Regions from separate parts of the Pseudocitrobacter sp. 73 genome, predicted to be linked through region 2. Evidence: predicted binding sites of a transcription regulator. Region 2 holds the regulator's gene; each other region holds the start of a gene.
The links. The regulator sigma-54, encoded in region 2, starts transcription at its own class of promoters, with help from an activator protein. The targets are predictions, from matches to a motif close to GTTGGCACANNTTTCGCTNT.
Positions count from the first base shown of each region.

Region 1: norV (anaerobic nitric oxide reductase flavorubredoxin) is a predicted target of sigma-54. The motif match lies at 2,497-2,516, and genes of this name have one in related genera.
Region 3: glnK (P-II family nitrogen regulator) is a predicted target of sigma-54. The motif match lies at 4,730-4,749, and genes of this name have one in related genera.

Region 1 is NZ_VTZO01000010.1:324,767-330,430, forward strand. Features, by position in the region: gene norW (NADH:flavorubredoxin reductase NorW) at 1-1,005, opposite strand, end outside; gene norV (anaerobic nitric oxide reductase flavorubredoxin) at 1,002-2,450, opposite strand; gene norR (nitric oxide reductase transcriptional regulator NorR) at 2,637-4,157, shown strand; gene gutQ (arabinose-5-phosphate isomerase GutQ) at 4,154-5,128, opposite strand; gene mltB (lytic murein transglycosylase B) at 5,358-5,664, shown strand, end outside.
Region 2 is NZ_VTZO01000015.1:199,415-205,078, forward strand. Features, by position in the region: gene lptA (lipopolysaccharide ABC transporter substrate-binding protein LptA) at 1-379, shown strand, start outside; gene lptB (LPS export ABC transporter ATP-binding protein) at 386-1,111, shown strand; gene rpoN (RNA polymerase factor sigma-54) at 1,159-2,592, shown strand; gene hpf (ribosome hibernation promoting factor) at 2,615-2,902, shown strand; gene ptsN (PTS IIA-like nitrogen regulatory protein PtsN) at 2,959-3,447, shown strand; gene rapZ (RNase adapter RapZ) at 3,481-4,335, shown strand; gene npr (PTS phosphocarrier protein NPr) at 4,332-4,604, shown strand; gene yrbL (PhoP regulatory network protein YrbL) at 4,833-5,465, shown strand; gene mtgA (monofunctional biosynthetic peptidoglycan transglycosylase) at 5,462-5,664, opposite strand, start outside.
Region 3 is NZ_VTZO01000005.1:49,268-54,931, forward strand. Features, by position in the region: gene F0Q32_RS04305 (PLP-dependent aminotransferase family protein) at 1-620, shown strand, start outside; RNA gene ffs (signal recognition particle sRNA small type) at 712-808, opposite strand; partial or broken gene F0Q32_RS04315 (MGMT family protein) at 894-1,286, shown strand; gene F0Q32_RS04320 (YbaY family lipoprotein) at 1,320-1,889, opposite strand; gene tesB (acyl-CoA thioesterase II) at 2,106-2,966, shown strand; gene amtB (ammonium transporter AmtB) at 3,022-4,308, opposite strand; gene glnK (P-II family nitrogen regulator) at 4,340-4,678, opposite strand; gene F0Q32_RS04340 (SmdB family multidrug efflux ABC transporter permease/ATP-binding protein) at 5,556-5,664, opposite strand, start outside.

The DNA.
Region 1 (5,664 bases), on a different contig from region 2:
CCAGTCCAGATCCTGACGGCGCGTTTCCCCCGCCAGATGTAGCGGCAGATCCGGCGTTTTCACCTTCACCAGCATATGCGGTAACTTCAGCTCGCCATTCTGGCCGAGCAGATTCTTCGCCAGACACATCGCACTTAACAGAATCGGTTGCAGGAAGGGCAGCACGGCCCCGTTGATCTCCGCGCAATCACCCAGCGCGTAGATATCCGGGTTACTGGTCTGCATCGCGCTGTTGACCTTCACGCCACGATTGATCTCTACACCCGCATGACGCGCCAGCGCGGTTTCCGGGCGCAAGCCAGTGGCCGCAACAACGGCATCCACTTCAACCTGACGATGGCGGTCAAACTTCGCCACAATCCCGGTTGTTGTTTGCTCCAGCGACTGCAACTGGGTTTTCAGCAGCAGATGCACACCCATGTCGGTCAGACGATGTTGCAGGCGGCTGCTCACTTCCGGCGGCATCAGTGACGCCAGAATGCAGGCGGAGTTATCCACCACCGTCACCGCTTTACCTGCACGGCTGAAGTCCATCGCCAGTTCGCTGCCAATCAGGCCGCCGCCGATAATCAGTACGCGCTGCGCATCACGCAGGGTGCTTTGCGCGGCCCCGAACTCCTGCTGGCTGTTGAGGGTCAGCATCAGCTCTTTTCCGGGAACCGGCGGTACGATGGTCGATGCGCCTGTCGCCAGCACCAGTTTGTCGTAGCGCCACTCTCTGTCCTGACTTTTCACCACTTTGGCCTGTGCGTCGATGTCGCTCACCCAGGTTTGTGGGAAGAGATTCAGATTGTACTGCTCGGCAAACTCACCTGCCGTTTGCAGCGTCAGGTCGGCGGCGGTTTGCCCCCGGCTGACGACGTGGCTGAGGTCTGGCTTGTTGTACTCATCAATGCTGTCGGCGGCGATCAAAGTCAGCGGCACGGCAGCGTCCTGTTTGCGAATGTTTTTCACCAGTTGGCGGGCCGCAAAGCCCGACCCGATGATCACGATGCCATTATTCATTTTGCCTCCGTGGCCAGTACGTCGAAGACGTCTTTACCCAGTGAGCATTCCGGGCACAGGAAGTTATCCGGCACGTCGCTCCACGGCGTCCCCGGCTGAACATCCTGGTTCGGCTCGCCTTTTGCCGGATCGTAAATCCACTGGCAGACGCTGCACTGCATGCTTGGGCCGAGGTCAGCGGCTGCGGCTGCGGCACAGGCGCATTCTTCCTGCGCGGTTGTGACTTTGGCACTCACCTCTGGCAGCGGCGCAAGTGCCCACTGGCGGGCGATTTCACGACCGTGTTCGCGGCACACTTCCAGCGCGTCGAAGTCAGGACGCCATTTGGCTTTCAGGCTCAGTGACATTTCAAAGCCCGCATCCTGCAAACGAGTAGAGAGACGGTCAACCGCACCGCCGCTCCAGCCATGTGAACCGAACGCGCTGGCACGTTTGTTACGGAAACGCAGGCCTGTCATCTCTTCGACCAGGCCAGCAATTTTCGGCATCATTACGTTGTTCATGGTTGATGTCCCAACCAGCACGCCTTTAGAACGGAAAACATTGGTCAGGATTTCGTTTTTATCGCTGCGGGCGACGTTGAAGATTTTCACCGCTACGCGTGGGTCAACTTCGTTGATACCCTGAGCAATCGCATCCGCCATCATGCGGGTGTTGTTCGACATGGTGTCGTAGAAAATAGTGATGCGATCTTCCTGATAATCGGCCGCCCATTTCAGATACAGCTCAACGATTTGCGTCGGGTTGTCACGCCATACCACACCGTGTGAGGTGGCAATCATATCGACCGGCAGATTGAAGCCGAGGATTTCGGTAATTTTTGGCGTCACCAGACGGCTGAACGGCGTCAGGATATTGGCATAGTAGCGCTGACACTGTTCGAACAGTTCGGTCTGATCCACTTCGTCGTTGAACAGACGTTCGTCACAGTAGTGCTGACCAAAGGCGTCGTTACTGAACAGTACCGCGTCGCCAGTCATGTAAGTCATCATGCTGTCCGGCCAGTGCAGCATCGGGGTTTCAACGAAGATCAGTTGTTTGCCGTTACCAATATCCAGACTGTCGCCGGTTTTCACCGTATGGAAATTCCATTCCGGATGGTGGTGGTGGCCGTTGATGGAATCAATGGCGTTGGTAGTGCAGTAAATGGGCGTGTTCGGGATGTAAGACATCAGCTCGGTCAGCGCACCGGCGTGGTCTTCTTCCGCGTGGTTAATAATGATGTAGTCGATGTCGTTCAGGTCGATTTCGCTGCGCAGATTCTGCACGAATTCGCGGCTGAATTTGTGGTCAACGGTGTCGATCAGGACATTTTTACCTTCACGGATCAGATAGCTGTTGTAGCTGCTGCCACGCAGCGTTTTATATTCGGTACCGTGAAAATCACGCACTTCCCAGTCACGTTGGCCAACCCAATGAATGTTATTTTTAACCAGAATAGACATAGCAACCTCAATCAAATGCAGTGTTTTTAAAAAAGATGTTTTGCTTATTGCAGGTCGCGTGCCAACTTTTTAACTTGTTGTTTTATATGTATTTAATGTTATTGCGTGCATTTCTATTGTCAAAATGACTGTTATTGTTATGGTCGATATGACAATATGCATTGTCAAAAAGACAATGAGGTCATCATGAGTTTCTCGGTCGATGTACTGGCGAATATCGCCATCGAGCTACAAAGTGGGGTTGGGCATCAGGATCGCTTTCAGCGTTTAATCACCACGCTGCGTCAGGTGCTGGAGTGCGACGCGTCGGCATTACTGCGCTATGACGCACGACAGTTTGTTCCGCTGGCCATCGATGGGCTGGCGCAGGATGTGCTGGGTCGTCGCTTTACGCTGGAAGGGCACCCGCGTCTTGAGGCCATTGCCCGCGCCGGGGATGTCGTCCGCTTCCCGGCAGACAGTGATTTGCCCGATCCTTACGATGGTTTAATTCCCGGCCAGGAGAGCCTGAAAGTGCACGCCTGCGTCGGCTTGCCGCTGTTTGCCGGCCAGAATCTGATTGGCGCGTTGACGCTGGATGCGATGGAGCCGGAGCAGTTTGATGTCTTCAGCGATGAGGAACTGCGCCTGATATCCGCGCTGGCTGCCGGGGCGCTGAGTAATGCGCTTCTGATTGAACAACTGGAAAGCCAGAATATGTTGCCGGGGGCGCCTGCAGCGTTTGAACCTGTCGCCAGCACCGACATGATTGGCCTGTCTCCGAACATGATGCAGCTTAAAAAAGAGATAGAGATTGTTGCGGCGTCCGATCTTAATGTACTGATTAGCGGTGAAACAGGTACCGGGAAAGAACTGGTGGCGAAATCCATTCATGAAGGTTCTCCGCGTGCGGCTAACCCGCTAGTCTATCTCAACTGCGCGGCACTCCCGGAAAGCGTGGCGGAAAGTGAACTCTTTGGTCATGTAAAGGGCGCGTTTACCGGGGCTATCAGCAACCGTAGCGGTAAGTTTGAAATGGCCGATAACGGCACGCTGTTCCTTGATGAAATTGGCGAACTGTCTCTGGCGTTGCAGGCCAAATTGCTGCGCGTATTGCAGTATGGCGATATTCAGCGCGTCGGCGATGATCGTAGTCTGCGCGTCGATGTGCGCGTGCTGGCGGCCACCAACCGCGACTTGCGCGAAGAGGTGCTGGCCGGGCGTTTTCGTGCCGATCTGTTCCATCGTCTGAGCGTCTTCCCGCTCTCCGTTCCACCGCTGCGTGAACGTGGTGATGATGTGGTGCTGCTGGCGGGCTATTTCTGCGAACAGTGTCGGTTGCGTCTCGGGTTGTCCCGCGTGATTTTAAGCTCCGGGGCGCGGGCGCATTTGCTGAGTTATGGCTGGCCGGGCAACGTGCGAGAGCTGGAACATGCCGTGCATCGCGCGGTGGTGCTGGCGCGCGCAACGCGCAGCGGTGGCGAAGTGATTCTGGAAGCGCAGCATTTCACGTTTGAAGAAAGCACGGTTGCGCCAGTCCTTGAAAGTGAAGCGCCAGCGTTACCCGTGTGTCACAACCTGCGTGACGCGACCGAGCACTTCCAGCGTGAGATGATTCGTCAGGCGCTGTCGCAAAACAACAATAACTGGGCGGCCAGCGCGCGGGCGCTGGAGACAGACGTCGCCAACCTGCATCGGCTGGCGAAACGTCTGGGAATGAAGGATTAAAGAATTCCGGCCTGATAGAAGTTTTGCAGGTTGATCGCGCCGACCAGTTGGCCGTTGTCATCCACCACCGGCGCGGCGCTGATTTTTTTCTTCATCAATTGCTCTTTGGCATCAATGGCGCGGCTCTGCGCATTCAGCGTCGTGCCATTTACCGTCATCGCCAGGCTGACGTTATCTGCCAGTGCGCCACCGCCCACCAGCCAGCGGCGCAGGTCGCCGTCGGTAAATACGCCTTTCACTTGCAACTGCTCATCACATACGGCAACCAGGCCCAGCCCGGTGCGGCTCAGTTCGAGCATCGCGTCCATAATACTGGCGTGAATACTCACCTGTGGCACGTCGGCGTCGCGGCGCATCAGATGATGCACTTTATTCAGTAAGCGCGCGCCCAGCGCGCCAGCCGGATGCGAACGGGCAAAATCTTCCTCATTGAAACCCCGCGCCTGCATCACGGCCATCGCCAGCGCATCGCCCATCATCAGCGTATTCACGGTGCTGGAAGTGGGGGCCAGACGCATCGGGCAGGCTTCACGCTCCACGGAAATATCAAGAACGGCTTTTGCCGCTAAACCCAACGGCGAGTGGGATTTTCCGGTCATCGCCAGCAGAACAACGGATTTTTCTTCCAGGCGCGGGATGATGAGATCCAGCTCTTTCGCGCCGCCGGAGTAGGAGATAAACAGCATCACGTCCTGGCTTTCCACCATGCCTAAATCGCCGTGCAGCGCCTCAGCCGGGTGAACAAAGAACGCGGGTGTACCGGTGCTGGCAAAGGTTGCGGCGATTTTTTTACCGATATGGCCCGATTTTCCGATGCCGGAAACAATCAGTTTGCCTTTGCAATTAATGATGGCTTCGGCGGCTTGGATAAAGTCATCACCCAGGCGGTCCGGAAGCTGACTGGCTTCCTGAAGTTCCAGCATTAGCGTTTGACGGCCCGCTTCCAGTAAAAAAGTGTTGTCCGCAATCATGGCGTTGCATCCTGTCATTTTTGTATGTCAAAGGTGTAGGGATCGGCGTTTACCGATGTGCGCGTAAGGGTACTGAATTCGTATCTTCAATACCAATAGCGCGATCAAGGTCTGGGCGTTTTGCTTAGGGTGAAGTTTTTTTCTTTGCAACGCGTGATGGCGCTTCCTTGAGGCGTTGCGATTGCTTTACCATAATTACCTCTTGCCGATATTGTTAAATGGATGTCCCATGTTGAAGCGTCGTTATATCGCCTTACTGCCCCTGTGTGTCCTGCTCGCTGCCTGTAGCAGCAAACCAAAAACCACCGCCGCCGCACCGGCAACGGCTGGCACGCCATCCGGCGGCTTCCTGCTGGAGCCGCAGCACAATGCGCTGATCCCGACCGGTGATTTCGCTAACAACCCGGCGGCAGAGCAGTTCATCGATAAGATGGTGAGCAAGCACGGCTTTGACCGACAACAACTGCACGAAATTCTCTCCCAGGCGAAGCGTCTCGATTATGTGTTGCGTCTGATGGATCGCCAGGCACCGACCG
Region 2 (5,664 bases):
TGTGACCCAGGGCAGTATCAAAATTAACGCCGACAAGGTGGTGGTGACCCGTCCTGGCGGCGAAAAAGGCAAAGAGGTGATCGACGGCTACGGTAACCCGGCGACCTTCTACCAGATGCAGGACAACGGCAAGCCGGTGAAAGGCCACGCCGCCAAAATGCATTATGAACTGCAAAGTGATTTCGTGGTGCTGACCGGCAACGCATATCTGGAACAGGTCGACAGCAACATCAAGGGCGACAAAATCACTTACCTGGTTAAAGAACAGAAAATGCAGGCGTTTAGCGAAAAAGGTAAACGCGTAACGACCGTTCTGGTTCCGTCCCAGTTGCAGGACAAGAACAAAAACCAGGCACCGGCACAGAAGAAGAGTAACTAATTCGTTATGGCGACATTAACTGCAAAGAACCTGGCTAAAGCCTACAAAGGCCGCCGTGTGGTAGAGGATGTCAGTCTGACCGTCAATTCCGGTGAGATTGTGGGTCTGCTTGGGCCGAACGGCGCGGGTAAAACCACCACCTTCTACATGGTGGTCGGTATCGTGCCGCGCGACGCGGGTAATATCATCATTGATGATGAAGATATCAGCCTGCTGCCGCTGCACGCCCGTGCGCGCCGCGGGATTGGCTATCTGCCGCAGGAAGCGTCCATTTTCCGTCGTCTGAGCGTGTATGACAACCTGATGGCGGTGCTGCAAATTCGTGACGATCTCACCAGTGAACAGCGCGAAGACCGCTGTAACGAGCTGATGGAAGAGTTCCACATCGAACACCTCCGCGACAACATGGGTCAATCGCTCTCTGGTGGCGAACGTCGCCGCGTAGAGATCGCCCGCGCGCTGGCCGCAAATCCGAAATTTATCCTGCTGGATGAACCATTTGCGGGCGTTGACCCAATCTCTGTTATCGATATCAAACACATCATTGAGCACCTGCGCGACAGCGGTCTCGGCGTGTTAATCACCGACCACAACGTCCGCGAAACGCTGGCGGTGTGTGAGCGTGCGTATATCGTCAGCCAGGGGCAGCTTATCGCCCACGGCACCCCGACAGAGATCTTACAAGACGAACATGTTAAACGTGTGTATCTTGGGGAAGACTTCAGACTCTGATAGGGTAGAAGTATGAGAGAGGTTAGCCGGAGATTATCGCACTGAACATGAAGCAAGGTTTGCAATTAAGGCTCAGCCAACAGCTCGCCATGACGCCACAGCTGCAACAGGCAATTCGCTTGTTACAGCTGTCGACGCTGGAACTGCAGCAGGAACTTCAGCAAGCGCTGGAGAGCAATCCCCTGCTTGAGCAAACCGATATTCATGAAGAAATCGATGCCAAAGAGACGCCGGATAACGAAACGTTAGACAGCGCCGACGCGCTCGAACAGAAAGATATGCCGGAAGAGCTGCCGCTCGACGCCAGCTGGGATGAAATCTACACCGCCGGAACGCCCTCAGGCACTGGCGCAGATTACCAGGACGACGAACTGCCGGTCTATCAGGGCGAAACTACCCAGTCCCTTCAGGATTACCTGATGTGGCAGGTGGAACTCACGCCGTTTACCGATACCGACCGGGCGATAGCCACCTCCATCGTTGACGCCGTTGACGATACCGGTTATCTGACCGTCCCGCTGGAAGATATCCGCGAGAGCATGGGTGATGACGAAATCGGTCTGGATGAAGTCGAAGCCGTGCTTAAACGGATCCAGCGGTTCGACCCGGTGGGCGTTGCCGCCCGCGATCTCCGCGATTGCCTGCTTATTCAGCTCTCTCAGTTTGCCAAAGAAACCCCTCGCCTCGCCGAAGCCCGTCTGATCATCAGCGACCATCTCGATCTGCTTGCCAACCACGATTTCCGATCGTTAATGCGTGTCACGCGTCTGAAAGAAGACGTGTTGAAAGAAGCGGTGGATCTGATTCAGTCACTGGATCCACGTCCGGGTCAATCGATCCAGACCGGTGAGCCGGAGTATGTCATTCCTGATGTGCTGGTGCGCAAAGTCAGTGGCCGCTGGGTGGTAGAACTTAACGCCGACAGCATTCCACGTCTGCAAATTAATCAGCACTACGCGGGCATGTGTAACAACGTCCGTAACGACGCCGACAGCCAGTTTATTCGCAGCAATCTGCAAGATGCGAAGTGGCTGATTAAAAGTCTTGAGAGCCGCAACGACACGTTGCTGCGCGTCAGCCGCTGCATCGTTGAGCAGCAGCAGGCGTTTTTTGAGTCCGGCGAAGAGTATATGAAACCGATGGTGCTGGCGGATATCGCCCAGACCGTCGAGATGCATGAGTCCACCATTTCACGCGTGACTACGCAGAAGTATTTGCATAGCCCGCGCGGCATTTTTGAGCTTAAGTATTTCTTCTCAAGCCATGTGAATACCGAGGGTGGCGGCGAAGCCTCATCCACGGCGATTCGCGCGCTGGTGAAGAAATTGATTGCCGCGGAAAATCCCGCGAAACCACTAAGCGACAGTAAGCTGACCTCTATGCTCTCCGATCAAGGTATCATGGTGGCCCGCCGAACCGTTGCAAAGTACCGAGAGTCTTTATCCATTCCGCCGTCTAACCAGCGTAAACAACTGGTCTGACTCAACTGATAAGGAAGACACTATGCAGCTCAACATCACTGGACACAACGTCGAAATCACTGAAGCCCTGCGCGATTTCATCAACACGAAATTCGTGAAGCTGGAACAGTATTTTGAGAGGATCAATCAGGTCTATATTGTGTTAAAAGTGGAGAAATTGACGCACATCTCGGATGCGACCCTGCATGTTAACGGGGGCGAACTTCATGCCAGCGCGGAAGGGCAGGATATGTATGCCGCTATTGATCTGTTGATCGACAAACTGGCGCGGCAGCTTAATAAACATAAAGATAAACTGAAACAACACTAATTGTCCGGGCGGTCGCCCGATGCCGGTAAAGTGTCGGGCGATGCTTAGGTGAAATTATGATAAATAACGATTCGGCTCTACAACTGAGCAATGTGCTTAACCAGGAATGTACCCGCAGTGCGGTTCACTGCCAGAGTAAAAAACGTGCGCTGGAAATCATCAGTGAACTGGCGGCAAAGCAGTTAAGTCTGCCTCCGCAGGTGGTGTTCGAAGCGATTCTCACCCGTGAGAAAATGGGCAGTACCGGCATTGGCAATGGCATCGCCATTCCACACGGTAAGCTGGAAGAAGATACGCTGCGCGCCGTGGGCGTTTTTGTGCAGCTTGAAACGCCGATCGCGTTCGACGCCATCGACAATCAGCCTGTCGACCTGCTGTTTGCTCTGCTGGTGCCTGCGGACCAAACCAAAACGCACTTACATACGCTTTCACTGGTGGCGAAACGTCTGGCGGATAAAACCATCTGCCGCCGCCTGCGCTCAGCGCAGAGTGACGAAGAGCTTTATCAAATCATCACAGAAACGGAAAACAGTGATGAAGCGTAAGGGAAATGAGTTCGTACTGAGGAGAAACGGTACATGGTACTGATGATCGTCAGCGGCCGCTCAGGCTCGGGTAAATCCGTGGCTTTACGGGCGCTGGAAGATATGGGTTTCTACTGTGTAGACAACCTGCCGGTAGTCCTGCTGCCAGAGCTTGCGAAAACGCTGGCCGACCGGGAGATCTCCGCCGCCGTCAGTATCGACGTGCGTAATATGCCGGAATCTCCGGAAATCTTCGAAAAAGCGATGGAAAATCTGCCGGACGCATTTTCTCCACAGTTGCTGTTCCTCGATGCCGATCGCAATACGCTGATCCGTCGTTACAGCGACACGCGCCGTCTGCATCCGCTCTCCAGTAAAAACTTGTCGCTCGAGAGCGCCATCGACAAAGAGAGCGACCTGCTCGAGCCGCTGCGCTCGCGCGCAGACCTTATCGTCGACACCTCCGAGATGTCGGTCCACGAGCTGGCAGAAATGCTGCGTACCCGCCTGCTGGGCAAACGCGAGCGTGAACTGACGATGGTGTTTGAATCCTTTGGCTTCAAGCACGGTATTCCTATTGATGCGGATTACGTCTTCGACGTACGCTTCCTGCCCAACCCGCACTGGGATCCGAAACTGCGTCCGATGACCGGCCTCGATAAACCGGTTGCCGCCTTCCTCGACAGGCATACGGAAGTCCATAACTTTATCTACCAGACCCGCAGCTATCTTGAGCTATGGTTACCTATGCTGGAAACCAATAACCGTAGCTATCTGACCGTGGCGATTGGCTGTACCGGCGGTAAACACCGTTCGGTGTATGTCGCCGAACAACTGGCTGACTACTTCCGCTCTCGCGGCAAGAACGTGCAGTCTCGTCACCGGACGCTGGAAAAACGTAAATCATGACCGTAAAGCAAACCGTTGAAATCACCAACCGGCTGGGCATGCACGCCCGGCCTGCGATGAAGCTGTTTGAACTGATGCAGGGTTTTGATGCGGAAGTGCTGCTGCGCAACGACGAAGGCACCGAAGCGGAAGCCAACAGCGTGATTGCGCTGCTGATGCTGGATTCCGCCAAAGGACGCCAGATTGAAGTGGAAGCCTCCGGCCCGCAGGAAGTCGAAGCCCTGGCCGCGGTTATCGCACTGTTTGAATCTGGGTTTGATGAAGATTAAGTAGTCTCCCTTCCCCATGCCGGATGGCGGCCTCGCCTTATCCGGCCTACGAAAAGCGCCTCTACCGTAAAAACGCCATTCGGCGTTTTTTTTGTTATCCCTGTACAATTTGTGCTCTTTCCTGTCTAAGATTAACCTTAAGAAAACCTTAATTTGCTTTGTTTATGTTTCATTTAAGTTTCGTGTCGATACTGGTTAATTGTCAGCAAATAATTCCAGGAGCGCGTCATGTTACATTTATCGGGAAACACCCCCCTGGGCACCGGAAGACATCGTAAATGTTATGCGCATCCGGATGATGCCCAACGCTGCATTAAAATCGTCTACAACAACGACGATGGCGGCGATAAAGAGACGAAACGTGAGTTGGGCTACTACGCACATCTCAATCGTTATCTGAAGGACTGGAGTGGGATCCCGCGTTATTACGGCACCGTTGAGACCGACTGCGGAACAGGTTACGTCTATGATGTGATCAGCGACTTTGATGGCAAACCCTCTATCACCTTAAAACAGTTCGCTATGGAGTGTCGCTACGAAGAAGATCTGGTCGTATTGCGTCAGATCCTGCGCACGCTGAGGAAGTACATTACCGAAAACCACATTGTGACCATGACGCTGAAACCGGCTAATATTCTGTGCCACCGCATCAGTGAATCAGAAGTGGTGCCGGTTATCTGCGACAACATTGGCGAATCGACCTTTATTCCTCTGGCCACCTGGTCAAAATGGTTCTGTCGTCGTAAGCAGGAACGTCTGTGGGAACGTTTTATTGCCCAGCCGGTACTGGCAGCCGCACTGAATAACAGCAAGCCGCGCGAAGAGCGCAGCACGCTGGAGCTCTCTTCTCGCAAAGCTTAATGCAGTTGGTGGCGGGTCATGAAGGATTCGCCGCCGAGCTGACGCATCTGGCGCAGTATCCACGCCTGGCGGCTACGCACGTAGCCTGAAGGGGCATCCGCTTTAAAGCGAAGCGGGTTCGGTAGTACGGCAGCTAACAGCGCCGCTTCCGACATGGTCAGCCTGCTGGCGGATTTATGGAAATAGCGCTGTGCAGCGG
Region 3 (5,664 bases), on a different contig from region 2:
GCACGCGCACCACGCTGGTGGTCGACGAAACGATGGTCGATTTATGGTACAACGCCCCACCTCCCCCGCCGCTGGCGGCATTCAATGCCGATGCCCCGGTGATTACCATCGGCTCTGCCGGAAAAAGTTTCTGGGGTGGGTTACGTTTAGGATGGATTCGGGCTTCAACACGCACGCTCGCATCGCTGATTCAGGCGCGCGATACGCTCGATCTCGGCTCACCGCTGCTGGAACAGTTAGCTGCGCTGTGGTTACTGGAAAACGCCGACAATTTATTGCCTGCCAGACGAGCGATGCTGGCGCAACGTCGCGACATGTGTGCCGCATTGATGCAGGATTATTTTCCCCAGTGGCACTTTACCCAGCCTGAAGGCGGCCTCTCTTTCTGGGTTGAACTGCCCGAGATGCTGGCCACGCAGTTTGCGGCCCGGGCGGAAAGCGTGGGTATACACCTTGGCACAGGCACGCGCTTCGGGTTAGCGGGCGCGTTTGAACGCAACCTGCGCCTGCCTTTTACACTGCCAGATGAAACATTGCGTGATGCCTTTGAATTATTACAGCCGCTCTGGCAGACCCTTGCCGGGCAGCAGAATACCAGCCGATTACGCAAAATCATTTAAAGGATGTCGCTGCGATTCAGGGTAGTGAAAGATATCGTGCTATTGATGTGAGAATAGAGGCGTGGTGACAGAGGGCTGAATTGGGTGGGAGCCCTGCCAGCTACATCCCGGCACACGCGTCATCTGCCCTGGCTGCTTCCTTCCGGACCTGACCTGGTGAACAGAGTAGCGTTGCGGGAGAACCAACAGAGCCCCCATTGAGAACGTTAGTTACCTAACGCGCTGGCGCATTATCCCTGCTGCCTCATGCAATTGCAAGCCATCTGCGCTTACCTGCTGGATTCTTGCGCAATCACCCCTTCACAGCACGCAGGATGCTGATTATGCTGAACGCTGGTTTATCAGGAACTGACTATGGACGCATTCGATTCCTTTCCTCAGCGAGTCTGGCAAATTGTCGCCTCGATCCCCGAAGGCTTTGTCACCACCTACGGTGATGTGGCACGTCTGGCGGGTTCGCCGCGCGCAGCAAGGCAGGTTGGCGGCGTATTAAAGCGACTGCCGGAAGGCTCGACTTTGCCCTGGCATCGGGTGGTGAATCGACACGGTACCATTTCCCTTACTGGCCCTGATTTACAGCGCCAGCGTCAGGCGCTGCTCGCCGAAGGGGTGCAGGTATCAGGCGGAGGTAAGATTGATTTGCAGAAGTATCGCTGGATCTACTAAAAAAATGCCCTCACGAGGAGGGCATTGAAAGGCTTATGGGATTTGCGTCGGCGCCGGGTCCGAGGACGACGGGTTAACCTGGGTCGGCGACGTTGATGGCACGGTCGTAGCCGCTCCACCGCTTTGCTGCATCGGCACAGCTGTCTGCTGTACCGGAACCAGTGTCAGGTCGGCTTTGGTGCCGACCTGATTGATAATGGGCTGCACGGTGTCAGTAATAAAGATCAGCTTATCATTCAGCGTAATGGCTGCGCTCAACAGAATTCGGGCATTAGGCTGGATGTCCTTCGGGTTGAACGGCAGCACAAAGCTAAAGGGTGCCTGTTTCCCTTCGGTACGCGTCACTTTCTGAGCAATAACTTTGGACGGTGCATCGGCGAGCGAGGCATCAGAAACCGTAACGGTCAGCACCGCATCCGGTGGCAACGCCACTTTCTGACGGATCCACACGGTCCCCGTGACACTCGGCTGCTGAATCGCCGCTTGCGTCGCGCCCGCAGCGCTCGGATTCGGCGCAGGGGTCTGAATATCTGCACTCTTATCTGCACAGGCAGACAGAGCGACGGCGATGGCTATTCCACTTAACATTGGCACGATTTTCATTGCGTTCTCCTTTTCGCTCATGCATCCGCAGGATTTATTCCTGCCAGAGCGACCATTCATGACAGTCATAACGGGTTAAGTGTGGCACAGATCTCCTTTTTTTTCCTGCAAACTGCCCTTTATTCAGACTTTTGCACCCATCGGACCAGCTGCAAAACTGCGTTATACTGTGCTAATCCCTCGCCGCGGCGATGATAAAAATTATTGAGGAAATCTATGAGTCAGGCGCTATCTAACTTACTGGCATTGTTGAATCTGGAAAAAATCGAAGAAGGATTATTCCGCGGGCAGAGCGAAGATTTGGGGCTGCGTCAGGTATTTGGTGGCCAGGTTGTGGGTCAGGCTCTTTATGCCGCAAAAGAAACGGTTCCCGTTGAGCGCCTGATTCACTCCTTCCACAGCTACTTCCTGCGCCCCGGCGACAGCCTGAAGCCGATTGTCTATGACGTCGAAGTGCTGCGCGATGGTAACAGCTTCAGCGCTCGCCGCGTGTCGGCGATTCAGAACGGTAAACCGATTTTCTATATGACTGCGTCATTCCAGGCCCCCGAACCGGGCTACGAGCATCAGAAAACCATGCCCGAAGCGCCAGCGCCGGAGAGCCTGCCGTCAGAAACCGATATCGCCCGTTCGCTGGAGCATCTGCTGCCGCAGGTGCTGAAAGATAAATTCCTCTGCGAACGCCCGCTGGAAATTCGCCCGGTCGAGTTCCACAACCCGTTGAAGGGCCATGTCGCTGAGCCAAAACGTCAGGTGTGGTTACGCGCAAACGGGACGGTACCGGATGATTTACGTGTACACCAGAATTTGCTGGGCTACGCCTCCGATCTCAACTTCCTGCCGGTCGCACTTCAGCCGCACGGTGTCGGTTTCCTGGAAAAAGGGATGCAGGTCGCAACGATTGACCATTCCATGTGGTTCCACCGTCCGTTTAACCTGAACGACTGGTTGCTCTACAGCGTGGAAAGTACGTCAGCCTCCAGCGCGCGTGGCTTTGTGCGCGGCGAATTCTATTCGCAGGATGGTGTACTGGTGGCCTCGACGGTACAGGAAGGGGTGATGCGTAATCGCGGATAAGATGACGTCTGAAAGCAAAAGCCTCCACAAGCGGAGGCTTTTTTGTTAGAACTGATTAGGCGTTGTACGCGTTTTCGCCGTGACTGTTGACGTCCAGCCCTTCGCGCTCCTGCTCTTCCGGAACACGCAGGCCAACGGTCAGGTCTGCTACTTTGTAGCCAACGAAGGCCACAATGCCCGACCAGACAATGGTGATGGCGATGCTTTCCAGCTGTACCAGCACCTGATGGCCCATGGTGACGCCTTCCGCATAACCCACGCCGCCAAAGGAGGTAGAGGCAAAGATACCGGTCAGGATACAACCCACGATGCCACACACGCCGTGAACGCCGAAAACATCGCAAGGATCATCCACACGCAACCAGCGTTTCAGGATGGTGACGCCCCACAGCCCGGCCAGACCCGCAACGATACCGAGGATCAATGCGCCGCCAACACCGATAAAGCCACACGCGGGGGTAATACCGACCAGGCCCGCAATCGCCCCGGAACACGCGCCCAGCAGAGACGGTTTACCACGCAGTGCCCACTCACCGAAGACCCAGCCCAGAATCGCTGCCGCAGTTGCCACAACGGTGTTCACGAAAGCCAGACCGGCAATTTCGTTCGCCGCGCTCGCTGAACCGGCGTTGAAACCAAACCAGCCGAAGTAAAGGATGGCAGTACCAATAAACACCATCGGCAGATTATGCGGTTTAAACGCTTCTTTGCCAAAACCGACGCGTTTACCAATCAGGTAGGCCCCAACGAGACCCGCAACCGCCGCGTTAATATGAACCACCGTACCGCCCGCGAAGTCCAGCGCGCCGTGCGAGCCCAACAAACCGCCGCCCCACACCATATGCGCAATCGGAATATAGGAGAGCGTCAGCCAGATAACCACGAAAATCAGCACCGCTGAAAAACGAATACGTTCTGCCAGCGCGCCGACAATCAGGCCTACGGTGATGCAGGCGAACGAGCCCTGGAAGGCAACATGAATATACTGATAGAACGTGCCCATCGGCGCGGTCAATGCAATACCTTTCAGCATCACCCAGTCAAAATTACCGAAGAAGCTACCGCCGGTACCGAAGGCCAGCGTATAGCCGTAAACCACCCACAGCACGCAGACCAGCGCGAACGTCACCGCCACCTGCGTCAACATAGAAAGCACGTTTTTCCCACGAATCAGGCCGCCATAAAACAGGGCAATTCCCGGAATGGTCATAAACAGCACCAGCGCGGTACAAATCATCATAAAGGCGTTATCGGCTTTATCGATCGTCGCCGGAGCCGCCATCGCCAGGCCCGGCAACAGCGCCAGAGCCGCCAAACCGGTTTTCAATTTTGCTATTTTCATTTTCTCGATCCCTATCACTGTGCGCCAGGAATTACAGTGCCGCTTCGTCGGCTTCGCCGGTACGAATACGAATCACACGTTGCAGCTCGGCGACGAAAATTTTACCGTCGCCAATTTTTCCGGTGTATGCCGCCTTGCTCACCACATCCACGACTTCATCAAGCTGGTCGTCGGCAATCGCGACGTCAATCTTCACTTTAGGCAGGAAGTTCACGCTGTACTCCGCGCCGCGATACAGCTCGGCATGCCCCTTCTGACGACCGAAGCCCTTCACTTCCGTCACGGTCAGTCCCTGAATACCAATTGAAGACAGCGCTTCGCGGACGTCTTCGAGTTTGAATGGTTTGATTACCACGGTAACCAGCTTCATAGATCCCCTCCAGTCAGAATTCGGTAATGGCTGCTGCTACACGAAGTAGATAAAGCAAGGGGCGTGCCAGAAATGAAAACTGAGAGGGAATTGGCGATTAACGGCGTCAGGCTCGTGGCGGTGCACATGCATTAACTGGAAATGAAACAAAAACGCACCATGCGAGTGCATGATGCGTGGTTGAATTGCACGCGCTGGTGCGTCTGTTAGCAAATTGCTTAAAAAAAGTGCATCAGTCCGTTAATGATGGTCAGCTAAGCGCAAAGTTCCGTTCACTTTACGTTTTGCGCTACATGTAACATCAGCATCAGTGAACGGGCAAAGGGGGTCAACCGCGACCCCCTTCGCAATCCCCGCGGCCCCGCGGGGAAATCGGTGCTTCGCACTACGCTCTCCTCCGAACTCCAGCCTGCGGCACGGCGAAACTCGACGTCCTGTCTCGGTTCGCCTCAGTCCGCCATCCATGGCGGACTGACCTTGTCTTCCATTCTCCGGCTCGCCGATTTCCAGCGGGGACTCGTCGGTTTCAGATACATTGGTTTTTGCTGTTAACTTAAAGGCCGCACCGCCGTTGGTGGCGTCAAAATCGCCGAAGCGTTCCCTGAAGGCCGGGGCAGCCCACATGGATGTGGGCTGAGGGCGCGGCTTTACAGGGATGTTACCTCGCGCCCGACCCGAAAGCCGTAAGGGATAAGCTGAGGGAACCGCGAAGCGGCGATTTTTCCGCCAAAGCCCGGGGGGTGCAGGGGGCGGCGGCGATTGGCCGCCCCCTGCGTGCTCCCTGCGCCTGCACGATTTATATGGCATGGAGCCAGACAGGAGCGCAACGGGGAGATGCTCTGAAAAGTGAATCGGCCCTTAACTGACCAGCATCACATCAGGCGGTCAGCGTTTCATCCTGCGCACTGGCGGCAAGCTCTTCCCCGGCCAGTTGAAGCTGATACATCTGCCAGTATCGGCCTTTGGCTTCCAGCAGTTGCTGGTGC